2 regions of the Streptomyces sp. NPDC000941 genome follow, and region 1 is predicted to be linked to the other one. Evidence: riboswitches for the same ligand, from Rfam matches in the RefSeq annotation. Region 1 holds a riboswitch; the other holds the start of a gene.
What was found. A riboswitch is a leader RNA that binds a small molecule or an ion and turns the genes downstream of it on or off. The one in region 1 is predicted to bind glycine.
Positions count from the first base shown of each region.

Region 2: linked by a shared signal. The riboswitch ahead of gcvT (glycine cleavage system aminomethyltransferase GcvT) and the one ahead of gcvP (aminomethyl-transferring glycine dehydrogenase) in region 1 are both predicted to bind glycine.

Region 1 is NZ_JBSFMM010000229.1:410-14,532, forward strand. Features, by position in the region: gene ACWDSL_RS43980 (glutamate--cysteine ligase) at 1-1,160, opposite strand, end outside; gene ACWDSL_RS43985 (hypothetical protein) at 1,608-2,198, shown strand; gene ACWDSL_RS43990 (DUF5999 family protein) at 2,505-2,711, shown strand; gene gcvP (aminomethyl-transferring glycine dehydrogenase) at 2,778-5,672, opposite strand; glycine riboswitch at 5,736-5,860, opposite strand; glycine riboswitch at 5,862-5,959, opposite strand; gene ACWDSL_RS44000 (PRC-barrel domain-containing protein) at 6,106-6,423, shown strand; gene ACWDSL_RS44005 (DNA polymerase IV) at 6,399-7,916, opposite strand; gene ACWDSL_RS44010 (MerR family transcriptional regulator) at 8,031-8,657, opposite strand; gene ACWDSL_RS44015 (bifunctional nuclease family protein) at 8,886-9,359, opposite strand; gene ftsR (transcriptional regulator FtsR) at 9,412-10,167, opposite strand; gene ACWDSL_RS44025 (FHA domain-containing protein) at 10,185-11,015, opposite strand; gene ACWDSL_RS44030 (DUF881 domain-containing protein) at 11,146-12,120, opposite strand; gene ACWDSL_RS44035 (small basic family protein) at 12,125-12,457, opposite strand; gene ACWDSL_RS44040 (DUF881 domain-containing protein) at 12,454-13,380, opposite strand; gene ACWDSL_RS44045 (sugar phosphate nucleotidyltransferase) at 13,525-14,123, opposite strand, start outside.
Region 2 is NZ_JBSFMM010000001.1:30,305-44,427, forward strand. Features, by position in the region: gene ACWDSL_RS00145 (SRPBCC family protein) at 51-926, opposite strand; gene ACWDSL_RS00150 (trimeric intracellular cation channel family protein) at 1,047-1,706, opposite strand; gene ACWDSL_RS00155 (ABC transporter ATP-binding protein) at 1,794-2,867, opposite strand; gene ACWDSL_RS00160 (ABC transporter ATP-binding protein) at 2,888-4,105, opposite strand; gene ACWDSL_RS00165 (ABC transporter permease) at 4,102-5,076, opposite strand; gene ACWDSL_RS00170 (ABC transporter substrate-binding protein) at 5,232-6,998, opposite strand; gene ACWDSL_RS00175 (ABC transporter permease) at 7,133-8,137, opposite strand; gene ACWDSL_RS00180 (enhanced serine sensitivity protein SseB C-terminal domain-containing protein) at 8,453-9,229, opposite strand; gene ACWDSL_RS00185 (enhanced serine sensitivity protein SseB) at 9,374-10,195, opposite strand; gene ACWDSL_RS00190 (hypothetical protein) at 10,433-11,770, shown strand; gene ACWDSL_RS00195 (AAA family ATPase) at 11,799-12,491, opposite strand; glycine riboswitch at 12,754-12,864, shown strand; gene gcvT (glycine cleavage system aminomethyltransferase GcvT) at 13,024-14,123, shown strand, end outside.

The DNA.
Region 1 (14,123 bases):
TGGCGGCAGGCCGTGTCGAAGTTGGCCGCCGCGGCCTCGAACGGCAGCCGCTTCCATATCGGGCGCGGCTCGTCGGCGAGCGCCCGCACCAGGCCGTAGTAGAAGGCGGCGTTGGCGATGACGTCGCTGACGGTGGGCCCGGCGGGCAGTACGCGGTTCTCCACCCGCAGATGCGGTACGCCGTCGGCGACCGCGTACACGGGGCGGTTCCAGCGGTAGATGGTGCCGTTGTGCAGCACCAGCTCGCTCAGCCGCGGCACCCCGCCGTCGTCCAGCACCCGCAGCGGATCCTCGTCGTCCGCGGTCGACAGCAGGGGCGGGAAGAAGCGCAGATTCTCCTCGAAGAGCTCGTGCGCGTCGCTGATCCAGCGCTCGCCGAACCAGGTACGCGGCCGTACGCCCTGGGCCGCGAACTCCGGCGGGCGGACGTCGGTGGCCTGGAGGAACAGCGGCGGGCGGGACTCGCGCCACACCTCCCGGCCGAACAGGAAGGGGGAGTTGGCGCCCACCGCGATCTGCGCGGCGGCCACCGCCTGGGCCGCGTTCCACACGGCCGCGAACCGGCCCGGGGTCACCTGAAGGTGCAGCTGGACCGAGGTGCAGGCGGCCTCGGGTGCGATCGAGCCGGAGGCGCAGCGGAACCGCTCCTCGCCTTCGACATCGATCAGGAAATCCTCGCCGCGGGCGGCCAGCATCTGTTCGTTGAGAAGTTTGTAGCGGTCGTCGTAGGAGAGGTTGGCGGAGCCCAGGTCGCGGGCGACAAGGGTCGGCAGAATTCCGATCATAACGATCTCGGAGTCGACTTCCCCCGCCTTGCGATCGGCATATGACAAACCAGTCCGGAGCTCTTCCGCCAACTGGTCGAGAACCCTGCCGTGCAAACGGTGCGGCACGATATTTACTTCAAGATTGCACTGCCCGAGTTCGGTCTGGAAATCGTGACTCGCGATTCTCTCCAGAACCTCGGCGTTCATCATCCTCGGCATCCCGTCGGACCCCGCGAGATTCAGCTCGATCTCCAGCCCCATGAGATTCTTGGGGCGGTCGAAACGCTTCTCGGCCAGGAGCCGGGCCAGCGCCTCCAGGCCCTGCCGGAGCCTGGCGCGCTGCCGCTGCCGCCCGGACGGATCGAACTCTCCGGCTACGACCTTCTCCCCCATCGAAGCGTCCCTTCCTCGACTGGATCAACGGCTCTTGGCCGCGCACATCACGCACGATGATGCCCAGCCAATGTGATCGATAACGCCACACAGGGACTGCCCAACCGATAGGCTCCGCACAACGCCGGATTGCCGTGATGAAAAACACCCGCCAGATCAAGCCTACCCAGGCTGGGTTAAAATGCCAGGTCATATCCGTGCATATGGCAGAGAATCGGCGAAAATCCCCTCGCCCCGGTGGTCCGGATTAGCGCTTGCCCGCAATGCCGGGGACAGGTACATGAAACACGACGGGAACACTTGTCGTATAAACTCGGCAACCGTGGCAGAGAGACAGCGCCCTGACATCTCGTCAGTGCCCCTCTGACCCGCGTTTCACCGACAGCGCCATCCGCACCTGGCACGCCAGCGCTCCACCGTGTCTCCGAAGTGAGAGGCGACCCAACCATGCCGCTGCACGTCCCCTCGGCTCCAGCGCCTGCTCTGAACAGCATCCGCACGGCCCTCGGTTCTCCCACCGCCGTCCGCACTCCGCTCCTCGCCACCCTGGACGGGCCCTTTGAACTCGAACTTCCCCTGCCCGTCCACGTCCTGGACGACATCACCGCCCCCGACGGCCCGCCGCGCGCCCGGCTCACCGGATGGCGGTTCCTGATCCGCGACGGTGAGCGCACGGTGGCCTCCGCCGAGGCGATGCTGACGGCCGACGGCTGGGTCTTCTCACACTTCTCCGAAGGCCCGTATGTGTCCTCGGCCGAACTGGCGCTGAGCCAGGCCGAGTCGCTGTCGTCAACCGAGGACAGGGGCTACCAGCCCCGGCTGCTGTCCATTCCGGAGCTGTACATGCTGACGCTGTGGCTGCGCGGCGACCCTGACGTCGACGCCGAAGAGGGCCACCTCGCCGCGGCCGATCTGCTGGTGCCGCTCACCCCCGCCCCGCCCGGGATCGCCGCTCACCGCGCGTACCGCGCCGCGGACCTGCTGCCGGTGCTCACCCTCCGGCTGACGCGGACGCCGCTGCTGGGCTCCTCGGCCTGACCGCCCGCGGCCGAGCACCGTCCACGGCCGAGCGCCGCCCGCGGCGGCCGCAGCCCGCGCCCGAGCGCCCCGTGATCCCCCGGATCGCGGGGCGCTCCGCTGCGGGCTCGTAACAGTCCCGTCAGGATGAACCGCCGACCGGGTCGATGCGTCATTATCTAGCGGGTACGGGTCCTCGAAATCCGTGCGAAAACCGGCTCTTAGGGCAACACTTGGAGCAACCGACCGACTGACCAACGGGGGGCGGCCATGACTGCCGCAGCAAGTCACAGGACACTCACCACATCGCAGCGAGAGATCCCTTCCATGTGCCAGCACCAGCCGCCCTGCCCGTCTGCCGACTCCGCCGACCGGGAGGCCGCCCATCTCGTGGCGCACCACCCCGAGCAGGGCTGGAGCCTGCTGTGCAACGGCGTCCTCTGCTTCGAGGACACCGGTGAGCTTCTGCCGGACGGGCAGATCATCGCCCCGCACCGGCCGCTGGACGCCGAGCGCGTCGTCACGGCGGCCTAGCGAATTTTCAGGGGCCGGCCCGGCGCTTCAGCCGCACCGGCCCCGTACCCGACCGGACCCGCCCGGTCAGCTCTCGTACGACTCCAGCGGCGGGCAGGAACAGACCAGGTTGCGGTCGCCGTACGCGCCGTCGATCCGCCGTACCGGCGGCCAGTACTTGTCGGCCGGCGACACCCCGGCCGGGAAGGCCGCCTCCGCCCGGGTGTAGGGGTGCTCCCACTCCCCGCTGAGCGCGGCCGCCGTGTGCGGGGCGTTCCGCAGCGGGTTGTCGTCCTGGGGCCACTCCCCCGAGCCGACCTTCTCGATCTCCGCCCGGATGGCGATCATCGCCTCGCAGAACCGGTCCAGCTCCGCCAGGTCCTCGCTCTCCGTCGGCTCGATCATCAGCGTGCCGGCCACCGGGAACGACATGGTGGGCGCGTGGAACCCGTAGTCGACCAGCCGCTTGGCCACATCGTCGACGCTCACGCCGGTCGCCTTGGTCAGCGGCCGCAGATCGACGATGCACTCGTGGGCGACCAGGCCGCCGGGGCCGGTGTAGAGCACCGGGTAGTGCGGCTCCAGTCGCTTGGCGATGTAGTTGGCGCCGAGCACCGCCACCTGGGTGGCCCGGCGCAGCCCCTCGGCGCCCATCAGCCGGACGTACGCCCAGGAGATGGGCAGGATGCCCGCCGAACCCCAGGGCGCGGCCGCGACCGGGCCCACGCCGGTCGCCGGGCCCGCAGCGGGCTGGAGCGGGTGGTTGGGCAGATACGGCGCCAGGTGCTCGCGCACCGCGACCGGGCCCACGCCGGGGCCGCCGCCGCCGTGCGGGATGCAGAAGGTCTTGTGCAGGTTGAGGTGGGAGACATCGCCGCCGAACCGGCCCGGCCGGGCCAGCCCCACCAGGGCGTTGAGGTTCGCGCCGTCCACGTAGACCTGGCCGCCCGCGTCGTGCACGGCCGCGCAGATCTCGCTGATGTGCTCCTCGAACACGCCGTGGGTCGAGGGGTAGGTGACCATCAGGACGGCCAGTTCGTCGCCGTACTGCTCGATCTTGGCGCGCAGGTCGTCGGCGTCCACCTCGCCGTCCTCGCCGGTCTTGACCACGACGACCTTCATGCCCGCCATCACGGCGCTGGCGGCGTTGGTGCCGTGCGCGGAGGACGGGATGAGGCAGACGGTGCGCCGCTCCTCGCCGTTGGCCCGGTGGTAGGCGCGTACGGCCAGCAGCCCGGACAACTCGCCCTGCGATCCGGCGTTCGGCTGGAGGGAGACCTTGTCGTAGCCGGTGACCTCGGCCAGCCGCTCCTCCAGCTCACGGATCAGCGTCAGATAGCCCTGGGCCTGCTCGACCGGCGCGAAGGGGTGCAGCGCCCCGAACTCCGGCCAGGTGATCGGCTCCATCTCGGTGGTGGCGTTGAGCTTCATGGTGCACGAGCCGAGCGGGATCATGCCCCGGTCCAGGGCGTAGTCGCGGTCGGCCAGGCGCCGCAGATAGCGCAGCATCGCGGTCTCGGAGCGGTGCCGGTGGAAGACCGGGTGGGTCAGATACACGTCGCCGCGCAGCAGGTCCTCGGGGAGCGCGTCGGCCGCCGCGGCGTCCAGCTCGTCGATGGCGGGCAGCCCGCCGTCCACGCCGAAGGCCGACCACACGGCGGCGAGCTGGGCGCGCCCGGTGGTCTCGTCGCAGGCGATGCCCACATGGTCGGCGTCGGTCTGCCGCAGGTTGACCCCGGCCTCGCGGGCCGCGGTGACGACCTCGGCGGCCCGGCCCGGGACATACGCGGTGAGGGTGTCGAAGAACGCGCCGTGCACGATCTGAACGCCCCCGGCCCGCAGCCCCTCGGCCAGCACGGCCGCGTAGCGGTGGGTGCGCCGGGCGATGGTCCGCAGGCCCTCCGGGCCGTGGTAGACGGCGTACATCCCGGCCATCACGGCGAGCAGCACCTGGGCGGTGCAGATGTTGCTGGTGGCCTTCTCGCGGCGGATGTGCTGCTCGCGGGTCTGCAGGGCCAGGCGGTACGCCTTGTCTCCGTCGGCGTCGACCGAGACGCCCACCAGGCGGCCCGGCAGGCTGCGGGCGTAGGCGTCGCGGACGGCCATGAAACCGGCGTGCGGCCCGCCGAAGCCCATCGGCACGCCGAACCGCTGGCTGCTGCCGACCGCGATATCGGCGCCCAGCTCGCCGGGCGAGGTGAGCAGGGTGAGGGCGAGCAGATCGGCGGCGACGGTGACCACGGCGCCGAGCTCATGGGCCCGCTCGATGACCGGGCGCAGCTCGCGCACCGCGCCGGAGGCGCCCGGGTACTGCAGCAGCACGCCGAACACCCCGCGCTCGGCCACCTCGGCCGGTATGCCCGCCGAGAGGTCGGCGACGACCACCTCGACACCGGTGGGTTCGGCGCGGGTCCGGATGACCGCGACGGTCTGCGGCAGAGTGTCGGCGTCGACCAGGAACACCCCCTGCTTGACCTTGCCCACCCGGCGCGACAGCGCCATGGCCTCGGCGGCGGCGGTGGCCTCGTCGAGCAGCGAGGCGCCGGCGGTCGGCAGCCCGGTCAGGTCGGCGACCACGGTCTGGAAGTTGAGCAGCGCCTCCAGCCGGCCCTGGGAGATCTCCGGCTGGTAGGGCGTGTACGCGGTGTACCAGGCGGGGTTCTCCAGCACATTGCGCAGGATCACCGGCGGGGTGAACGTCCCGTAGTAGCCCAGGCCGATCATCGGGGAGAGCAGCTGGTTGCGCTCGGCCAGGCCGCGCAGCTCGGCCAGCACCTCGGCCTCGCTGCGGGCCGGGGGCAGCCGCAGCTCCTGGGCGCTTCCGATGACCTCCGGCACGGCGGCCTGGGTGAGTTCGTCGAGGGAGCCGAAGCCGACCTGCGCGAGCATCTTGGCCTGCGCCTCGGAGTCAGGTCCGATATGGCGCCGCTCGAACGGAGTACCGCGTTCCAACTCGGTCAGTGAGGTGCGATTGGCGGTCATCTGCGAGGCCTCCTGGTCTGTACGACCTACGAGGGGCACCACGATGCGGGTGCCCGAACGGCCTCCCCCTCTGTCATCTCAACCTGAGAGCTTCACCGGGCCCGCGGGCGGCGAGCCGGCTTTCACCGTCGGTGAGGAGGGGTCCCGGAGCCGTACTCGCCCGTGGCCCGCCCTGCTTTCCAGAGTGACCTCACCCGCGCGGTACGTGTGCCTGAGAGATTCCGGGGAGGATTTGCTCCTTCGGCGCCTCCGACGACGTCGGCGGAGAGCTCTCCCGCACGGGGTCTGCAGCCACCGTCAGCCTACCAGCGAGCCTGTCGCCAGGGTTTTTGGGGAAAGCGCTCGAGTGGACGCGCGCGGCGTTGTGGCTTTTCGTAGGGATCACAAGGAAACAGGGGGATTCATGGAAAAATCGCCACCTGTGGGAGAGAGTGTGCAGACCGACATCGATCCGCGGACCCTCATCGGCCGCAAGGCCTTCGACCGCGATGGCGCGAAGATCGGCACCGTGGACGAGGTCTACCTCGACGACGCGACCGGCGAGCCGGAGTGGGCGGCGGTACGCACCGGCCTGTTCAGCCGGGACGTGTTCGTGCCCCTCGAACCCAGCCAGGTCATCGACGACGCGCTGCGGGTGCCGTACGAACGGGCGCTCATCAAGGACGCGCCGGACTTCGGGGTCGGCCGCCATCTGTCGCCCGAGCAGGAGCTGCAGCTCTACCACCACTACGGCCTGGACGTCACCGGCTGACCTTGGTGAGGCTCCCGGGCCGAGCCCGGGTCGTGGCCCGACCCCTGGCCCTCGCCCCGGCCCTCGTCCTCGGCCGGGGCGTGGGCGTCGGCGTCGCTCTCGGCGGGCCGGAGCAGCGGCAGCGGGTCCGCGGGCTCCAGTGCCGGGTCGTCGACCGCGAACGTCCGCACCCGGCCCGGCCTCGACCAGGGCTCCTCGAAGCGCACGGTCACCCGCCCGACCCCGCTGCCCTGCACCCACCCCGCCCCGAGCTCCGCATGCCGCACATCGCAGCCGGGCAGCCAGCGGCGGGGCCGGTCGGCGCCCTCGTCGTCCTCCAGGGCCGCCAGGGCCGCCAGGGCGGACTCCGGTGTCCCTCCGGCCTCGCCCGTCCCCCCGGCGGCCTCCTGAGCCTCCTGGGCCTCATGAGCGGCCTGGGCGGCGGCAGCCTGGGCGAACAGATCCTCCTGGGTGTAGTCCGCCAGACCGCTCACGCCCACTCCCAGCAGCCGCACACCCGCCGTGGTGTCCACACCTTCCAGCAGCCGCGCCGCGGCCTCCCGCACCACCGCCGGATCGTCCGTCGGCCCGCGCAGCGTCTCCGAGCGGGTCAGCGTGGAGAAGTCGTAACGCCGCACCTTGAGCACGACCGTGCGCCCCGAACGGCCGGCCCCGCGCAGCCGCCGCACACACCGGTCGGCGAGCCGCGCCACCTCCAGCTGTACCCGCGTGCGGTCGGTGAGGTCGACGTCGTACGTGTCCTCCACCGATACGGACTTGGCGTCCCGCTCGGCCACGACCGGCCGATCGTCCTGCCCACAGGCCATGACGTACAGCGAGGCGCCATGGGCCTTGCCCAGCAACCGGACCAGCTCCTCCTCCCCCGCCTCCCGGGTCTCGGCGACGGTGGTGATCCCGGCCCGGCGCAGCGCCTCCGCGGTGGCCGGGCCCACGCCGGGCAGGGTGCGCACCGTCAGCGGCCCCAGCAGCTCCCGCTCGGTGCCCGGCTCGATGAGCACCAGCCCATCGGGCTTGGCCCGCTCGGAGGCGATCTTGGCGAGCATCTTGGACCCGGCCAGGCCCACCGAGCCGGTCAGCCCGGTCGCGGCCACGATGTCCGCGCGCAGCCGCTCCCCCACGGCCAGCGCCGCCTCGGCCGTGGCCGGGACACCGCCCGCCTCCAGATCCACGAACGCCTCGTCCAGGCTCAGCGGCTCGACCAGTGGGGACAGGGTGGCCAGCAGGGCCATCACCCCGTCACTCACCTGGCGGTACAGGGAGAAGCGGGGGGTGAGATACGCCGCGTTCGGACACAGGCGGCGGGCCTGGGCCATCGCCATGGCCGAGTGGACCCCGAAAACCCGCGCCTCATAGGAAGCCGTGGCCACCACGCCGCGCGGCCCCAGGCCGCCGACGATCACCGGCTTGCCGCGCAGGCTGGGCTTGGCCGCCTGCTCCGCCGAGGCGTAGAAGGCGTCCATGTCCAGATGCAGAATCGTCGGCGCACCCCTCACACCTACAGATGCTGCCGCATGCCACTGACAATCGGGACTACCCGTCTGGACTGCCAGTCGGCCCACGGGCCACTGGCAACCGGGCACTGACGACCGGGGGCGGCGGCTCCGCGCTCAGCCCGCGCGGTTGCGGCGCCGGGCGAGTTCGTCGGTGGGGTTTTGTCCCACCAGCGTCTCGCCGGTGTCCACGCGCTCGCCGTGGAGCTGCTCCAGCGCGCTCTCCACGTCCCGCCACACCACGCCCACGGCGATCCCGAAGACGCCCTGGCCGCCCTGGAGCAGGTCGACCACCTCGTCGGGCGAGGTGCATTCGTAGACCGTCGCCCCGTCGCTCATCAGCGTCATCTGGGCGAGGTCGTCGAGGCCGCGCGAGCGCAGATGCTGGGCGGCGGCCCGGATGTTCTGCAGGGACACCCCGGTGTCCAGAAGCCGCTTGACGATCTTGAGGACGACGACGTCCCGAAAGCTGTAGAGCCGCTGGCTGCCCGAGCCGTACGCCGGCCGCACGCTCGGCTCCACGAGCCCGGTGCGCGCCCAGTAGTCCAGCTGGCGGTAGGTGATGCCGGCGGCCGCGCAGGCGGTCGGCCCGCGATAACCCACCTTCTCGGGCTTCGCCACGGCGCCTTCGCGCGGCGGCGTGGCCTGTGCAGCCACCCGAGCCTTCAGTACCGGTTCGGCCGGTACGCTCCCGGGGAGCGTATACGGACCGCCTGCCGCCGTGCCGTCGCCGCTGCTTCTCACGCCGACCTCCGTCCTCGACCTGCCTTCTCGACGGTAGGCAGTCACCCGGGGTGCGTCAACGATCGCCACACTCGGCACGCCGAGTGATAATCACCCTAAGGGTGGTTTCCCGTATCCCTCTTGCGGGAAAGGCTACTCGAATGTGCTGTCGAAGACCGGCGGACAGCACAGCTTCGGCACAGCTCACGGTCCACCGCTCCCTGGCCGCCGATGGCTCGCCGGCCGGGCTCACTGGCTGCTCGTGCCGAAGTCCTCGGGCGAGATCTGGTCGAGGAACTCGCGGAACTTCTCCACCTCGTCCTCCTGCTCGTCCGGGATGGCGATCCCCGCGTCGTCCAGCACCCCGTCACTGCCGTAGATCGGCGTGCCGGTGCGCAGCGCCAGCGCTATGGCGTCGGACGGCCGGGCGCTGACCTCCACGCCGCTGGCGAACACCAGCTCCGCGTAGAAGACACCCTCGCGCAGGTCCGTGATGCGGACTTCGGTGAGCTGCTGGCCGACCGCGTCGAGCACGTCCTTGAAGAGGTCGTGGGTCAGCGGGCGCGCCGGAGCCATGCCCTGCTGAGCGAAGGCGATCGCCGTCGCCTCTCCCGGTCCGATCCAGATGGGGAGGTAGCGGTCGCCTCCTACCTCGCGCAGGAGCACGATCGGTTGGTTGGAGGGCATCTCCACCCGGACACCCACGACGTCGAGCTCGTTCACACAGCAACCCTAGGACGTGCCCGGCCGGTTTGGATAGTCGGGACCGAGCCGGTCACCGGGAACCGGCCCGCAGAGCGGACTGGACAAAGGCCGCATGAAGCCGCACGGACAGCTCGGCCAGCTCCCGGGCGCTGGCCTCCGCATGGGCTCTGGTCTGCGGATTCGGGTGTCGCCGCAGCGGGGCGACCACCTGCTCGAGGAGTCCCACGTCGCGCTCCGCGGCGGCTTTCATGATCCTCAGATGACGTGGTTCCAGACCGAAACGACCCAGGTCCGCGACGAGCCTGGCGACGGTCACGGCCTCGATGTCGTATCCGCCGTCCGCACCCGGACCGATCAGCCCGAACGACTCCCACTCGGCCAGCTTCCCCTCGTCGATCCCGGTGGCGGCCAGCAGTTCGGCCCGGCCCACCCGGGCGGCCGTAGGGCGCTCCACGGCGCCCTCCAGCCCCTCCTCGGCCGATGATCCCTCCGGCAGGGCGCCGGGGGCCTCGGCGGGCAGCTGGGGCCGCTCTCCCCGCTCCAGGGCGTCCAGATGCTCCCGGATGACCTTCAGCGGCAGGTAGTGGTCACGCTGCATACGCAGCACATGGCCGAGCCGCTCCACGTCCTGCGGGCTGAATTTGCGGTAGCCGGAGGGTGTGCGCCGCGGCTCGACCAGGCCCTCGGCCTCCAGAAAACGGATCTTGGAGAGGGTGACCTCGGGGAATTCGTCCCGCAGCAGATTCAGCACGGTGCCGATGCTCATCGCTCGGCCGCCCGCGGGGGCGGTGCCGGTGTCGGCACCGCCCGACGGTGTCTGAAGCATGGACCTCCCCTGACGGGTCAGATACCGAAGCCTCGCTGGCTCGGGTAGAAGACCAGCCGGTACTTGCCGATCTGCACCTCGTCACCGCTGTTCAGGATGGCCGAGTCGATCGCCTCACGGTTGACGTACGTCCCGTTCAGGCTGCCGACGTCCGCGACGGTGAAGGAACCGTCCTGACCGCGGCGGAACTCCACATGGCGGCGCGAGACGGTCACGTCGTCCAGGAAGATGTCGCTCTGCGGATGACGGCCGGCCGTGGTGACATCGCTGTCCAGCAGGAAGCGGCTGCCGGAGTTCGGCCCGCGGCGGACCACCAGCAGCGCGGACCCCGGGGGCAGCGCATCGACGGCCGCCTGAGCCTCCGGGGAGAGCGAGGGCAGCGGAGTCTGCCCGGTCACCTCGGCGTCATATGCCTCGAGACCGGAGATCGAAATGGTGGACGTGGTCTCCGAAGCACGCTCGGAGGGAGCCTGGCCCCGCAGCGGCGCGCCGCAGTTGGAGCAGAAACGGCTGTCCTGGGCGTTCTGATGGCCGCACCTCTGACATACCGGCAAGCCGAACCCTCCGCCCGTGTTCGCGGTCGATGGCTCCCCGAAACCTATGCGTCCGGACGCGGAAGGGTCAACAGAAGACGCGCCCTGACCACCCGGAATGCCGCCGCCGTCCCGGAACAGCGGACGCTCCTCGCTCACCCCGCTCTCCTCTGGGGCACGATGAGCGCGATGGCGGGCGGTGCTGCTGCCGTCCTGACGCGCGCTCTTGCCGAACAACTTCCCGAACAACTTCACGGGCGATTCCCCTTGACTGAAACAGACCCGCCCGTGGGGCAGGGCAAACCCTCGATGCACACACCAGACGGTCCGGACATCCTCACAACGTCCGTGACCACCAGACAGTTTCCATCACGCGCGACTCTTCCGGTACGCCGACCCCCCGCGTCCTCGTCGTATGGCCGCGAGACTCCCATACCTGACCACCTCACCGCGACGACGACCGAGCGTAGTCAGGCCGCTTCGCGGACCGCAAGGCGTCGACGACGATCTTCTTCGAGCGCTCGATGGACACGGTGGCCTGCTCCTTCTCCAGGCTCTGCACCACTCCGCCCGGAATGTTCAGGGCCGGCTCCAAATCCTCCGGCTTGCCGATGACCTTGATCACGTACGGCAGTGTCACTTTCCGTCCATCGATTTCGACCGCGCCGCCGACGTCCGTGAAGTACGTGCTCGCGACCACCCGCACCTTGCCGATCTGGATCGCCTCGGCCCCGGCGGCACGCAGTTCCTGGACCGCGTCGAGCAGCATGTCCGACTCCACGGTGCCCTTCGACGCGTCGATCTTCATCGTGATACCCGGCCCCTCGGCGGCGACGGTGCCCGCGAGGACACCGAGCTGCTGCTCCTTTTGGGCCGTCTGCTTACGGGCCTCCTCGGCCCGGTCCGAGCTGTTCTCCAGCTCGGTCCGCTGCGTCTCCAGCCGCTGCTTCTCGTCCCGCAGCCGCTGGGTGCGGTTGTCCAGCTCGTCGAGGATCCGCACCAGGTCCTCCTGCCGGGCGCCGCGCAGCACGTTGTTGTTGTCATTGGTCGAGCGCACCTGGATGGCCAGACCGAGGCCGAGGCCGAACAGCAGGAGCGCGACGATGAGTTGAGCCCGCGTCAGCCGCGGCGGCCACAGACCCTTCACCAGCCGCTGACGGCCGTTGGACGCCTCCTGGACCTCCTGGACCGCCTCGGGCTCCGCGCGGTCCTGTGGACCGTCTCCGGGCCCCTCACCGGACTCTTCGCCAGGGCCCTCGGCCGGCTCAGGGGCCGGTGCGGTCTCCCGCCGCTCCCCCTCGGCCCTCTCCCGTCGCGCATCGGGGCTGCTCTCGGGCGTACGAGGCTCCTGCGGGCGATCGGGCCGCTCGGCCGGCTCGCGGGGCTGCCTGGGCTCCTCCGCCGTGTCGTCAGTCGTCATCGGCTCACGCCCGGAAGACATGGCGGCGGATGGCGGCGGCGTTGGAGAAGATCCGGATGCCGAGCACGACCACGACGCCGGTGGACAGCTGGGCGCCGACCCCGAGCTTGTCGCCGAGGAAGACGATCAGCGCGGCGACCACCACATTGGACAGGAACGAGACGACGAAGACCTTGTCGTCGAAGATCCCGTCGAGCATCGCCCGGAAGCCGCCGAACACCGCGTCGAGCGCGGCGACGACGGCGATCGGCAGATAGGGCTCGACCACCGTCGGCACCACGGGTTGGACCCAAAGTCCGACCACGACTCCCACGACGAGGCCCAATACGGCGATCAAGATGTGCCCTTCCCTGTGTCGGTGCCGCCCTTCCGGGCGCCACCGGCTATCGGTTCTGCGGTTCGTACGATCAGACTCGGCGCGGCCGGAAGCCGCACCTCGTCCGCGGCGGAAATGCTCGTGCTGACGCCGTAGTTTTCGTGCAGTACATGCAGGTACTGTCCGTCGGCACTGTCCTGGAAGGTCGTGCTCAGCCGCCGTCCGTCCCCCACCGCGAGCACCGTATAGGGCGGCACCAGCGGTTTGTTGTCGACCAGTATGGCGTCCCCCGCGGCCCTGATCGCCGACAGGGCCGTCAGCCGCTGTCCATTGATCGAGACGGCCTCGGCGCCGGACTCCCACAGGCCATTGACGACCCGCTGCAGATCGCGGTCGCGCACCCGCCCCGTATCGGAGAAGCCCGTGCTCTGCCGCGGTCCTCCGCCGCCCTGGTCGGCTTCCTTGGCGTCATTGACGACCAGCTTGACCCCGGGGCCCTTCACCTCGGTCGCCCCGGACAGCAGCGCGAGCAGCTCGCCCTTGTCCCCGCCGTGCTGGTCCAGCGCCTGCCGCTGCCGGTCGTCGACCTCCCCGCGGAGCCTGTCCAGGCTCTTCTGGAGGTCGTCCGCGTTCGAGTTCCCCGACTCGATGCGGTCGATCAGCTTTTCCCGGTCCTTGGCCAGCTTGGGCGCCGATATCCGGGCCTCGTCGGCGCCGATGGTCACGATGCCCGCGGCCAGCAGCAGCCCCGCCGCCAGCACCAGCCTGCCGCGCAGGGTGCGCGGCAGACCCCGCCGCCCCTCCGTACCACGGCGCGCGGCAGCCTCCGCATACCCCTCGTCGAGACTGTGGTCCATCACGTTGGTCAGCAGCGACATGGACGCGTCGAGACGTGGACGAGGGCTCGGCGGAGCTGTGCTCCGAACGGGGGGCTGCTGCGGCATGCCGCACATCGTCGCACGTCGGGGGCGCAGCCGCCGAATGGCCCCACCGGCGCGCCGGAGGCAGGCCATGGGCGGCTGCGCAGCCCCTTGTGCGCCCGGGGACCGCCTACGGGCTCCCAGACGCTCCCCACCAGGGGGAACGGATCAGCGCCCGGCGCTGTCCACCACGGCGGACCACTCATCGAGCAGCCCCTGCGCGGACGCGTCGTCCGGTCCCTCCGCCCATAGATGGGTGACCGCCTCCGCCGGGTCGGGCAGCACCATGACCCAGCGGCCGTCGGCCTCGACCACCCGCACCCCGTCGGTGGTGTCGACCGACCGGTCGCCCGCCTCCTCCACCACACGGCGCATGACCAGCCCCTTGACCGCCCACGGAGTGGCCAGATCCCGGTGCAGGACATGGGCGCGCGGAATACGGGCGTCGATCTGGCTCAGGGTGAGCTGGGTACGGGCCACCAGACCGATGAGGCGTACAAAGGCCGCCGTACCGTCGAAGACGCTGCTGAACTCGGGGATGATGAAGCCGCCCCGCCCGTCCCCGCCGTAGATCGTGCCCTCCGCCCTGGCGACCCGGGTCAGGTCGTCGGCCGCGGTCGTCGTCCACTCCACCTGCGTGCCGTGGTACGCCGCCACCTGCTCGGCGATACGGGTGGTGGTCACCGGCAGCGCCACCCGGCCACTGCGCCGCTCCGCGGCCACCAGGTCCAGCATGACCAGCAGGGCCCGGTCGTCCTCCACGATCC
Region 2 (14,123 bases), on a different contig from region 1:
CCCCCCCGCGGGGCCGCCCCCCCCCCCCGGCGGGCTCCTCCTCGGGGGGCTCAGCCCCGCATGTGCAGCAGCTTCGTGGCCAGCAGCGCGAGGTGCTTACGCCACTCCGCGAGCGCCGCGTCCCGCTCCTCGGCGGCCTCGGCCGGGCCGGTCTGGGTGAGGATGAGGCGCGCGCCGTGGCCCGTGCCGACGGTCAGCTGCCACCGGACCCGGCCGACCGGGCGGCCGCCGAGGAGCCAGTCGTACGAGAGCTCGCGCGGCGCGGTCACATCCGCGACCGGGCCGGGCGGGACCGCGTCCGTACGGAACCCGATCGGCACCGCGCCGCCCACCACGGGCTCCTCGGCGCCGGCCGGTCCGGTCAGCGCCTGCCACACCGTCTCGGCCGGACGGACCAGCTGCCGCTCGAACCGCAGCCGCCAGCCGTCCTCGGTGGTCTCGACGACCCCCTCGGCCAGTCCGAACGCCTCGACATAGCGCTCGTGCAGCTCGGCCGTGTCCGCCGCGATCCCGCTCTTCTCGCCGTCCAGCAGGGTGGCCAGCGCCGAGATGCAGGTGTGCCAGCCGGAGGCGAAGCTGGCCGCGCCGAAGCGGTCGCGGAAGGTGTGGGTGAGGGTCAGCGCGCTGCCTTCGGCCTCGGGGCGCAGCTCCCAGCGGAGCAGATCGTCGCCCCAGGTGAAGACGAAGACGCGCGGTGGGTCGAGCTCCGTGACGGCCCCGTGGGTGTCCGGTACGTCATGCCCGGGGAAGACGAAGTCGATCCGCCCGCCGACCCGGGGCTCCAGCCGGACCTCGGCGGGGAACCAGTGGGCCATCAGGGCGGGCTCGGTCAGGGCCCGCCAGACCTCCTCGGGCGGATGGCCGATCCGCCGCTCCAGACGCAGGGCGGAGCGGCCGCCCTCGGTCGAGCTCAGGGTGTCCTTCACCACACATCTCCCCTTTTTTTCGGGGCTCGCTTCGCCTCCGGGGCGCAGCAGCCCCGACGGTCGCCATACAACCACGGTGAACGCTACTGCCGCCGACCGCGCCCCGACCGGCCCGCTCGGTCAGACCTCCTCCGCCGCCGTGCTGCGCCGGTTCCAGGCGCGCGGCGCGCGCCATCCGAACCGCATCGCCATCAGCCGGACCAGGAACGCCACGGTGGCCGCGAGGGCGCTGGTGCCGCCCGTCAGCGCGTCGTAGTGGATGAGCAGCGCCGCGATCGTGGCGCCCACGATGGCCGGGACCGCGTACAGGCCGCGGTCCCAGCGCAGCAGTGAGGGCACCTCGTGGGCGAGGAGGTCGCGCAGCACGCCGCCGCCGATCGCCGTGGTCATGCCGAGGACGGCGCAGAAGGTGAGGCCGAGCCCGTGGTCGTACGCCTTCATGGTGCCGGTGACGCAGAAGAGCCCGAGGCCGGCCGCGTCGAAGACGCCCACCGCCGCCATGATCCGCTCCACCTCGGGGTGCAGGAAGAAGACGATGACGGTGGCGATGAGCGGGGTGATGAAGTAGCCGAGATCAGTGAAGGCGGCCGGCGGTACGGCGCCGATGACCAGGTCGCGGAACACCCCGCCGCCCAGCGCGGTGACCTCGGCGAGCATCGCCATGCCGACGACGTCGAAGTTCTTGCGCACGGCGAGCAGGGCGCCGGATATCGCGAAGACGAAGATTCCGACGAGGTCGAGCGAGTGCTGGACGGACGGGCTGAACAGATCGATGAACACCCGACATTTTTACTCATCGGGTGTTCTCGCCCTCGGGCCGCTCCCCCAGGGGCTGCCCCCGCCCGGCCCTTCCCAGCCCTCGCCCGGCTACTCCGCCTTCTTCTCCACCTTCGCCGCCGCCGCGGGCCCGGCCTTCTCCCCCGGCGCCTGGTCCGGAGCGTTCTCCGGGTGGTGGCAGGCCACCTGGTGCCCGGTCGCCAGCGCGATCAGCGGCGGCTCCTGCTGCTTGCACACCTCGGTCGCCTTCCAGCACCGGGTGTGGAAGCGGCAGCCGGACGGCGGCGAGATCGGTGAGGGGACATCGCCCTTGAGCAGGATCCGCTCACGCTTCGCGCGCCGCCTGGGGTCCGGCACCGGCACCGCCGAGAGCAGCGCCTTGGTGTACGGGTGCATCGGCCGCTCGTACAGGTCCTGGCGGTCCGCCAGCTCGACGATCTTGCCGAGGTACATCACCGCGATCCGGTCCGAGACATGCCGGATGACCGACAGGTCGTGCGCGATGATCACATACGTGAGGCCGAGCTCCTCCTGGAGGTCGTCCAGCAGGTTGACCACCTGGGCCTGGATCGAGACGTCCAGCGCCGAGACCGGCTCGTCCGCCACCACCAGCTTGGGCTTGAGCGCGAGCGCCCGGGCGATGCCGATGCGCTGGCGCTGGCCGCCGGAGAACTCGTGCGGATAGCGGTTGTAGTGCTCGGGGTTGAGGCCGACCACCGACAGCAGCCGCTGCACCTCGGCCTTGATGCCGCCCTCCGGCTTGACCCCCTGGAGCCGGAACGGCGCCGAGACGATGGTGCCGATCGTGTGCCGGGGGTTCAGCGAGGAGTACGGGTCCTGGAAGATCATCTGCACATCGCGGCGCATCGGCCGCATCCCGGCGGTGCCGAGGTGTGTGATGTCCTTGCCCTGGAACTCGATCTTCCCGCTGGTGGGTTCCAGCAGCCGGGTGATCAGCCGCCCCATGGTGGACTTGCCGCAGCCCGATTCGCCCACCACGCCCAGGGTTTCCCCTGGCCGTACGTCGAAGTCCAGGCCGTCCACCGCCTGCACCGCGCCGGCCTGCCGCTGCAGCAGCCCCTTCTTGAGGGGGAAGTGCTTGACCAGGCCGGACACCTTGAGCAGCGGTTCGGGGGTGGTGGTCGCCTGCTCCGGGACCGTCATCTTCGGATCCTTCGTGTCCGTCACAGCTTCGGCGCAATCTCTTCGGTCCAGATCCGCGTGCGCTCCTCCTGCGCCATATGGCACGCGGAGAAGTGGTCGCCGCTTCCGGCCACACGCAGCTCCGGCCGCTCCGTGCGCGTGATGTTGTCCTTGGGCACATCGGCGTACGGGCAGCGCGGGTGGAAGGCACAGCCGGACGGCACGTTGATCAGGCTGGGCGGGGAGCCCTTGACCGGGATGAGGCGCTCGGTCTGGTCGCGGTCGATACGCGGCATCGAGCCGAGCAGGCCCCAGGTGTAGGGGTGCTGGGGCTCGTAGAAGACCTTCTCGGCCGGACCGCGCTCGACGCAGCGGCCGCCGTACATCACCAGGAGGTCGTCGGCGAGCTCGGCGACGACGCCCAGGTCGTGGGTGATGATGATGACCGCGGAGCCGAACTCCTTCTGCAGATCCCGGATGAGGTCGAGGATCTGCGCCTGCACGGTGACGTCCAGGGCGGTGGTCGGCTCGTCGGCGATCAGCAGCTCGGGGTTGTTGACCAGCGACATCGCGATCATCGCGCGCTGCCGCATACCGCCGGAGAACTCATGCGGATAGCTGTCCACCCGCTTGTCCGGCTGCGGGATGCCGACGCGGTCCAGCATCTCGATGGCGCGCTTGCGGGCCACGTCCTTGGTGACGTCGTGGTGGACCCGGTACGCCTCGCTGATCTGGCGGCCGATGGTGTAGTAGGGGTGCAGCGCCGACAGCGGATCCTGGAAGATCATCGCGATCTCACGGCCGCGCAGCTTGCGCACCTCGTCCGGGTCGGCGCCCAGCAGCTCCTGCCCGTTCAGCCAGATCTCGCCGGAGATCTGCGCCTTGCGCCGGCCGTACTGCCCGGCGGTGTGCAGACCCATGATGCCCAGCGAGGTGACGGACTTGCCGGAGCCGGACTCGCCGACGATGCCGAGCGTCTTGCCCTTCTCCAGCCGGAAGCTGAGCCCGTCCACCGACTTGACCAGACCGTCGTCCGTCGGGAAGTGGACCTTGAGGTCGCGCACCTCGAGGAAGGTGGTGGGGGCCGGGGAGCCGGCCGCGGCGACCTCCCCGAGCGCGGTGCCGGTGGCCGGCAGATCGCCGGTCTTCCCGGGCTTCCCGGTCTCCTCGGGCTTCCCGGTCTCCTCGGGCTTCCCGGTCTTCTCGGGCTTGTCGAGCTCGGCGGGCTTGTCGGACCCGGACTTTTCGATATCGGTCATCCGAGCCTCACTCGCGGGTCGACGACGGCGTACAGGAGGTCCACGATGAGGTTGGCCACCACGATGAACAGGGCCGCCATCAAGGTGACGCCGAGGATGACCGGCAGGTCCTTGTTGCTGATCGCGGTCACCGCGAGTCGGCCGAGGCCCGGCAGGTTGTAGGTGGATTCGGTCAGCACCGCACCGCCGAGCAGGGCGCCGAGGTCCAGGCCGAGCAGGGTGAGGATCGGCGTCCAGGTGGAGCGCATGGCGTGCCGTCCGATGACGACCCGCTCCCGTAGACCCTTGGCGCGGGCCGTGCGGATGTAGTCCTCGCCCATGATCTCCAGCATGGTGGCCCGGGTGAGCCGGGCGTACGTCGCGGCGTAGAGGAACGCGAGGGTGATCCAGGGGAGGATCAGACTCTGGAACCACATGGCCGGATCCTCGGTGAGCCCCTTGTAGTCCACGTCGACCCAGTTCAACTGGTAACTGAAGATGGCCAGGGAGAGCAGACCGGTGAAGTAGATCGGGAGCGAGACACCGGCAAGGGCGACGCCCATCGCCGCGCGGTCCCACAGGGTGCCCCGGCGCAGCGCGGAGACGACGCCGGCGCTGACGCCGCCGACCAGCCACAGCACACAGGCGCCCGCGGCGAGCGAGAGGGTGACCGGCATGGCGTCGGTCAGCTGCGGCCACACCGCCTGCTCGGTGCGGAAGGAGTAGCCGAAGCATGGCGCGGGGCAGTGGGTGACATCGTTGCCGTTGGCATAGTCACGACCGGCGAACAGACCCTCGACGAAGTGCCAGAACTGCACCAGCAGCGGATCGTCGAGACTCAGCTTCTGTCTGATGCCCTCGATGGCCTCCGGGTCGGACTGTTTGCCGACGAAGAGGAGCGCGGGATCGGAACCGGCCCACTTCGGGATCATGAAGAAGATGGCGAAGGTCGTGAGTGTGACGACCAACAGCATCATGATGACGGCGAACAAGCGCCGGATGACATATGCAAGCACTGTGCGCGGCCCGGCGGCGGCCCGGGAGCCCCCGATCAGGGGACTCCCGGACCACCACCCGCGGCCATCACCTGCCCTTCGGGCCTATACGGTTCGGCGATGGTGGGGTGTGACGGTCGCTTGGCGAACCATCACTTGACGACGCCGAGCTGGGAGTAGTCGTAACGGCCGTTGTAGGCCGCCGAAGAGAAGGCGTTCGTCAGCCGGGAGCTGCGCCAGGTGATGTTCTTCTCGTAGAGGAAGGGCATCTGCACGGCGAGGTCGGCGATCTTGTGGTTGATCTCCTTGTAGGACTCGCCGGCCTTGGCGGGGTCCGTCTCCTTGAGCGCCGTGTCGAAGAGTCCGTTGATCTTCGGGTCGTTGGTCTCGGAGACGTTGTAGTTACCGGTCTGCTGGATGAAGCGGCCGTCGATCAGCGGCTGCTCGAAGCCCTGACCGGTCGGGAAGTCGGGGCCCCAGCCGGTCATGGACAGGCCCAGGTTGCGCTTCTTCATCACCGAGGGGGAGCCGGTGATGCTCGCCGAGGAGGCACCGTCGATCGGCTCGACCTGGAGCTTGATGCCGACCTTGCCCAGCGACTCCTGCAGCGCCTCGGCGGCCTTGACCTCGTTCGGCTGGTCGGTTCGAGCGACGATGTTGGCGGAGAAGCCGCCCGGCTTGCCGCACTGCTTCAGCTCGTCCTTGGCCTTGGCCGCGTCCGGCTTGCCCTTGCGCGACAGGATGCCGTACGGGTCGTAGTCGTCCGCGCCCGCGATGCTCTTGGGGAGCATGGTGGTGGCGATGTCACCGGCGGCCTGCGGGCCACCGCGGATGGTCTGCAGCGACGTGTAGTCGGCGCCGTAGAAGACCGCCTTGCGGCAGTGGATGTTGTCGAACGGCTTGACCTTGGTGGCGAAGTCCACGTACCGGACGAAGCTCGTCTCGAGGTTGTCGACGTTGCCCTTGTGCTGCTTGAGCGCCTCGCTGCGGCCGGCCTGGCCCATGCCGGTGGCGCTGAGGAAGACGTCGTAGTCGCCCTTGATCAGCCGCTCGTCGACGGCGTCGAGGTTGGAGTTGAGGTCCACCGTGACCTTGTCCGGCAGAGCCGGGCGGATCGGGTCGGACTCCTTCTTCCACTTGTCGTTGCGGACCAGGACCGCGCCCTTGCCCGGCTTGTACGACTGGACCTTGTACGGGCCGGAGGAGAAGGGCTGGTTGGTGTACTGGGCGCCGGTGTCCTTGGACGCCTTCACGGGCGAGCCGGTGGGCATCGCCAGCATCTGCTCGAAGTCACCGTTGGGCTTGGGCAGGCGGAAGATGATGGTCTTCGCGTCCGGCGTCTCGATCGCCTTCAGGCCCAGCTTGTCCTTGGTCTTGTCCTTGTACGGGCCCTTGTACTTGCCATCGGGGTCCAGGACCTGGCGCAGATAGGCCGGACCACCGGAGATGAGTTCCTTGGCCCAGATGCGCTCGATGCCGTACTTGATGTCCTGGGAGGTGATCGGCGAGCCGTCCTCCCAGGTGATCCCGTCACGCAGGGTGTAGGTGTACGTCTTGCCGCCGTCGCTGATCTTGGCGTTGGACGTGGCCAGGTCGGGGACCAGCTCGTTGCTCGCCTTGCCCGGCTTGGGCGCGTAGGTGATCAGTTGGCGCGCGTAGAAGCGCGAGAAGTCCCAGGCGAAGCCGTAGTACTGCCGCTGCGGGTCGAGCGAGTCGAAGTCCTGCTTGTTGATGAACTTGAGCGTGCCGCCCGTTTTGGTCGACGCGTTGGCGATGCCCTTCGTCGCGGCGTTGAACCCGGCGCCCTCGCTCTTGTCGTCGTTCTTGTCACCGCCGCAGGCCGCAGTGGCCATCAGGGCCCCGACGACGACCGCCGCACCGGCGATCCGCCTACTTCTCGAGGAACGTAGGGGTTTCATTGTTTCGTGCAACCTCCGGGATATCGGTCCTTGGCATGGCGCCGGAGAACCATCGGGTGACCGCCGCCTGACTGACGGTGCGGCAGGGGCAGATTCGTTTCGGTGCGGCTGGGCCGCGGTCGCGCGGGGCGCCATCAACGCGTTCCCTTCGGGTCGAGGGCGTCTCGGACGCCGTCGCCGAAGAGGTTGAACGCCAGCACGGTGATGAAGATCGCCAGACCCGGAATGATCATGAACATCGGGTCGTCCTTGTAGGTGCCGACGGCATCGGAGAGCATCTGCCCCCAGGACGCGGTCGGTGGCTTCACGCCCGCGCCCAGGAAGCTGAGCGCCGCCTCGGTGAGAATGTTGGTGGGGATCATCAGCGTGGCGTAGACGGTGATGGGCGCCACCAGGTTGGGCAGCAGTTCCCGGAAGAGGATGTAGCGCCGGCCCGCGCCCAGGCTGCGCGCCGCCTCGACGTACTCCTTCTCGCGCAGCGACAGCGTCTGGCCGCGCACGATGCGGCCGACGTACGGCCAGCCGAAGAAGCCGATCACGGAGACCAGGATCGCGATGCGCACCCCGCTGCCGGACAGCCCCAGCAGATCGTTCGGCAGCACCGAGACCAGGGAGATGATGAACAGCAGCTGCGGGAAGGCCAGCAGCATGTCCATCACCCGGCTGATAACGGTGTCAACCCAGCCGCCGAAATACCCCGCGATGACGCCGAAGACAGTCCCCAGCACCACGGCGACGACCGCCGCGAGGAAGGCCACCAGCAGCGAGATCCGCGCGCCGTAGACAACCCGGCTGAACACATCGCGGCCGTTGGACGGTTCGACACCGAAGAGGAAGTCGGAGCTGATACCGCCCCAGGAGCCCTTCGGGGTGCCGAACAGCGGGTCGATCTCCTCCTGGTGGAACTCGTTGGGCGGGTGCCCCAGCAGGCTCACGATCAGCGGCGCGAAGACGGCCACCAGCACCAGGAAGAGAACCACGGCCCCGCCGGCCAGCGCCAGCTTGTCCCGCTTCAGGCGCATCCAGGCGATCTGGCGCAGCGACCTGCCCTCGACCGAGGCCTTGACTACATCCGCGGCGACATCGACGGGCGCGGCCGGTTCCGCATCCGTGCTCGTGCCGTGCACTGGTGCCGTCATCGTGGTGGGGACCCCTCTCGACCGGTGGTGACCGGCCCACGACCTGCCGCTGTAGCGGCGTGGTTCACAAACGCAGGTGAATATGGTGCTCGTGGTGCGGAAGTTTAGTGAAGGGGAAGCACGCACTACCCGCAGGTACAGACACTTCCCGTTGCGGGAGTCTTCATCGCGCTCGTGATCACCCGCCAGTGCATCCGGGCAATGGATGCCTAACCGTGATGTGGCGAGAGGTGTTCCGTTATCCGGACCGCAACTCCGCTCAGCGGTGCAAGCCGTCCGGTGGGCGGGGCCGATGACGGGGGTATGACAGGGGTGTTACCAGGTGCTCGGGGCGGGCCCGGACTGACGGCCGCCCTGCTGCGGCGGATAGCCGTACGAGGGGGCGGGCGGGCCGGGCTGGGCCGCGCCGAAGGCGTCACGGTTGAAGAACGGGCTGGCGTTGGCCCGCATCCACAGGGCCACGGGGTCGTACTCGTCGGACATCGCGACCGTGGAGACCGGCAGCCCGTCGGGCACCGCGCCGACCGACTGGCTCATCATCGTCCGCGCCGCCTCCACCCCGGCGGCGCCGGTGTCGAACAGGTCGAGCCCGATCGCCAGATACGGAGCGCCGAGCGCGGGCTGCACCCAGGCGCGGCGCAGCGACCGCACCGCGGCCGTGCGGTGCGCGTTCTGCCCCAACAGGGCGTAGAACTGGGGGATTTCAATGGCGGGCTCGCTGAGCCGCAGCGGCCCCGCGGGCAACAGCTCCAGGCCGCGGGCGATTCGGCGCAGATCGAGCCAGGGGATGCCGACGCCGCCGCCGGGGGCATGCGGGTTGAGCCACAGGCCGTAGCGGTCGGGGAAGAGGGAGGACGCGATCTGGCGCCCGCCCACGACCTCATGGGCGCGGTTCCAGCCGCTGGCGGCGAGCTCCTGGGCGGAGGTCACACAGGGGGCGTAGCCGAGCCCGGCGACGTCCATGTTTCCGTACTGCGCGTCGGGCGAGCCGGGGCTGCCGTGCCACAGCAGCATCCAGACCTGGCCTTCGGCGAGCGCGTACAGCAGTGACTCGTAGGCGTCGTACCGGCCGGGAGCGACCTGCTGCAGCATCCGCTCGACGTGGCCGCCTCCCGCGCTCACCTGGGTCCGCCCCTCTCTCGGCCTGTCCACACACTTGGTCAGGGGCGCGCGACCGCGCCCCGACACCAGTAATCCAACCAGCTTACGGGCCCTTGCAGTGGTCTCCCGGGCGACTCAGCGGTCACGGTCGTAGAACGGTCGCACCCGTTCCCGTATCCAGTCCGTCACCGGATCCTGCGCGATGTCCAGCAGAACGAGCTGGACCGTCCACGGCAACGGCACGGCGCCGAGCGCGCGGCCGAGCGCTTCCACGGCGGTGGCCTGGCCCTCCGGGCCCGGAACGTCCAGCTCGACGCCGACGAACAGCGCGGGCGGCTCCCCCTCGACACTGGCCAGCGCGCGCCGGGCGGTCCGCAACCCGGCCACCTTGCCGAACTCGAGCCCGGCGGCGGCCAGGAAGTCGACCGGTTCGTCCTGCCAGTCCGGTTCGAAGAGGCGCACCCGGCCGCCGGTGGCCGGACCGTCCAGCTCGCTGCGCCCGGCCCGGCACAGCTCGGCCACGGCCAGCGGCGGAAGCGGGACGCCCACCGGGCCGCCGGGGTTCACCGCGATACCGAGCTGGGGCGGCAGACCGCGGGCGAATTCGACGGCCGGGGCGACGGTGAACGCCATATGGGCGCCGACGATCTGCAGGAACTGCTGTTCGGAGCTGAACACCGGCACATACGCGCCGCCTTCGATCTCCATGGTGGGCAGGTCCAGGCCGTTGCTGTCCGGGCCGCCCCCGTTGGGCAGCGGCACCCAGATCCGGCTGCGGGCCAGGGTCTCGACGATGCGGGCGCCGGCGCCGGGGATGTCGACCGCGGCGACCAGCACCTCTTCCAGCTCATTGCCCGGAAACGCCGCAAACGCCGGAGACGCCGGAATTCCAGAGGACACACCGTCAGAAAACCCGCCGTGAGCCGGTGCTGGACCGTGCTGCTCCGGGATGTTCATTTCCGCTCAACCGCCATCTCGTCGGACCTGCACAGGCACCCTAACGGCTGCATCGCCGGGCGGCATCGGGGGCCGTCGATCTCCACAGCAAATCCCCAGGTCGAGAGGTGGGCGATGACCGAAGACAGGCGACTTGCGACCGCTTCGGACAGTAATCGTCGAGTTGCGTACGGTTTGCGCTCTTCGCACCGTGGTGTCGAGTACGCCCGTACGTCACCCACAGCGAAGGAAGGTCTCATGATCCGCGCGTCCCGCAAGGCCGAAGTACTCGTCACCTCCGTCATGGCCGGCTCCCTTCTGTTCGGCACCGCAGGTCTGTCCGCGGCCGCGGCCGCCGGGTCCGGGGGTTCGGCCGGCTCCAAGGCCCCGGCCCCCACCCCAGCGGCGCTCGCCGACACCCGGATGAGTCCCGCCCAGGTCCAGGCCATGCACGATCTGCGGGCCCTCCTCGAGCGGGTGACGGACCTGGCCAAGGCGGTGGAGGAGGCCCCCAACGGGATGCTCTCCGAGGCCGATCTGGTCAAGCACGCGGCGGCGATCGACAGCGCGGTGAAGGCCGCCCGCAAGTCGGCCGAGGCGGCCATGACTCCGCGGGCGTCTGCGCGCGTCCAGGAGAAGGGCCGGGAGCACGTTCGCGACCGGATGCCGTCGGACGACCCCAACGAGGGCCAGAAGCAAGGCCAGAACCAGGGCCAGGACCAGGACCAGGGGCAGAACCAGGGCCAGGGTCAGGACCAGGGCCAGATCACCGTGCCGCCGCAGGCCGCCGATCAGGAACAGGCCGGACAGGGGCAGGCCGGACAGGGGCAGGCCGCCGGGCAGGGACAGGCCCAGATGCCGCCGCTCACCCCCCAGGCCCAGCCCACGGACGTCTCGACCGACCCGCTGGACGCGCTGCAGCGGGCGATCGACGACCTGCTGGACGCCATCGCCGCCGGCGACGAGGCCGCGGCCGCCGCGGCGCTCCCCCGTATCGCCGACGCCATCATCGAGCTGATCAGCTCCCTCGTCGGCCCGCTCCCGGGGATGGGCGAGCCGATGACGCCCCCGATGCTGCCGCTGCCGGACGAGGCGTCGACCCTCGCCGACGACGCGTCCGCGCTCGCCTCCCGGCCCATCACGATGGCGGCCGCCACGGAGCACACCACCCCCGAGCCCGGCGACGACGAGCACGGCAAGAAGGACCACGGAAAGAACGACCACGCCAAGGACGACCACGCCAAGAACGACCACGGCAAGAAGCAGGACGCCAAGAAGGTGGAGGCGGGGAAGCGCGACACCAAGCCCAGCGACACCAAGCCCGGCACCGACGAGCCCGCCGCCCCCGCGGACCCCGGCACCGCCAAGCCCGGAACCGACGAGCCCGGCGCCCAGAAGCCCGGCACCGACAAGCCCGGCGCTCAGAAGCCCGCCACGAAACCGGACATGAAGAAGCCCGGTACGCAGCGCCCCAGCACGACGGCCCCCAGCCCCCTGTCCGCTCTCGAGCCCACCACGCCCAAGCTGGCCGAGGACGACTCCGTGCTCCCCATGCCGCTGCCCCACCCGGTCGAGGCGACCGTCGAGGCTCCTTGACGGCAGCGCTCCACCATCCCGCCGCGCGTCACTCGAAGCCGATACGGCGCAGCGCGCTCACGGCCGCCCGATCCAGCAGCGCCACCGAGGCGCAGCCTTCGGGCGGCCGTCCGCGTTCGGCGGCGGCGACCAGCCGCCCCACCGCGCGGCGGTGCCGTCCGAAGGCGTAGCGGGAGACCCCGCGGCCGCGGGCGGCCTGCCCGTCCAGGGCCACCGCGGCCTCCACGTCCAGCAGCACCATGTGCAGCCGGCGGCCGGTGCGCCGGGCGTCGCGGGCCAGCCAGCGGCGGACCCAGGAGAGCGTGCCGCAGTCGTGCACCACGACGCTCGCGCCGGAGCGCAGCGCCCGGCGCAGCCCGGCGTAGTGGGCGTAGCGCACCAGCGGGCGGTAGAGGGCGTACGGCAGCCAGCGGGGCAGCCGCCGCTCCCAGCGCTCGCGGGTGTCCTGTGAGTCCACTCGCAGTACGGCGTGCCCGCTCTGGTCCAGGCGGGGCACGGCCCGACCGATCATGGTGGTCTTGCCGCTGCCGGGCAGCCCGGAGGCGACCACCACGTCCCCCGCGCGGTAGCGCAGCTCGCGCGCGCCGGGCCCGGTCGCGGCCGTGCCGCCGCCGCCGCCGTCGTCGCTGTCGCCGTCGCCGTCGCCGCGGCGCAGATCGTGCACGGGCGCCCTGCGCCCCGGCCTGAGCGCACCTGCGGTCGGCGCCGTGCCCTGCCTCACCGGCAGGGGCCCCCATGTCGTCGTCGCGTACGTACCCTGCCCCTGCCCGTGCACCGTGATCGTCCTCCTAGGTCGGTCACTGCGGCTCGTTCCCGAAGAGTGTCAAGAAAAGGTAATGTCCAGCAAGGTGGTATTCCTGTGGGCTGGGCCTTCATGCCCTGTGAGTCCGGGTGTCCCGGGGTGAAACCGGTTCTGCCCGCTCGGCTCTTCCCTTCTCGGGCGTACGTGCGATGATGTTGCGCGCAACTCCATACCGGCCGCTTGAATCCGCGCGGGAGAGTCCTCGGCCACCGGCAGCAGTGCCGGCCGTCCGGGGCGCCGAAGGAGCAAGTCCTCCCTTGAATCTCTCAGGCCCCGATACCGCGTGGACGAGGCAGATCTGAAAAGCGAGCCGCTGGCGTGGCTCCACCCACGGTGCAAGCCGGACCGCTCGAAGGAGTGGGTCACGGCGAACCTCTCAGGTTCCGATGACAGATGGGGAGGACACGTTCCCCGTCGTCCTCGTAGCCGTCCCGCCCTGGAGCCAGCACCCATGCCCCATGCCTCAAGCCCCCGCCGCACCGCCCTGGACGCGGTGCACCGCGCGCTGGGCGCCACCATGACCGACTTCGCCGGCTGGGACATGCCGCTGCGCTACGGCAGCGAGCGCGATGAGCACACCGCGGTGCGCACCCGCGCCGGCCTCTTCGACCTCTCCCATATGGGCGAGATCACACTGACCGGTCCGCAGGCCGGCGCCGCCCTGGACCGGGCGCTGGTGGGCCATCTGTCGGCGCTCGCCGTCGGCCGCGCCCGCTACACCATGATCTGCGACGCCGACGGCGGCATCCTGGACGATCTGATCGTCTACCGCCTCGGCGAGCAGGAGTTCCTGGTGGTCGCCAACGCCTCGAACGCCCAGGTCGTGCTTGACGTGCTCACCGAGCGCGCCGAGGGCCTGGACGCGGCCGTACGGGACGACCGGGAGGCGTACGCGCTGATCGCCGTCCAGGGCCCGGCGTCCGCGACGATCCTGGCGGGCCTGACCGACGCCGATCTGGACGGCCTCAAGTACTACGCGGGCCTGCCCGGCACGGTCGCGGGCGTCCCGGCGCTGATCGCCCGTACCGGCTACACGGGCGAGGACGGCTTCGAGCTGTTCGTCTCGCCGGGCGACGCCGAGCGGCTGTGGCAGGCGCTGGCCGAGGCGGGGGCCCCGGCCGGGCTGGTCCCGTGCGGTCTTTCCTGCCGGGACACGCTGCGCCTGGAGGCCGGGATGCCGCTGTACGGGCATGAGCTGACCCGCGCCACCACGCCCTTCGACGCGGGGCTCGGCCGGGTGGTGAAGTTCGACAAGCCCGGTGACTTCGTCGGACGCCAGACCCTGGAGGCGGCGGCGCGGCGGGCCGAGACCGACCCGCCGCGGGTGCTGGTCGGCCTGGTCGCGGCGGGCCGCCGGGTCCCGCGCGCCGGGTACGCGGTGGTCGGCGCGGACGGCGCGGTGATCGGCGAGGTCACCTCGGGCGCGCCCTCGCCGACCCTCGGCAAGCCGATCGCGATCGCGTACGTGGACGCCGGGCATGCCGCGCCGGGGACGGCGGGGGTGTCGGTGGACATCCGCGGTACCCATGAGCCGTACGAGGTCGTGGCCCT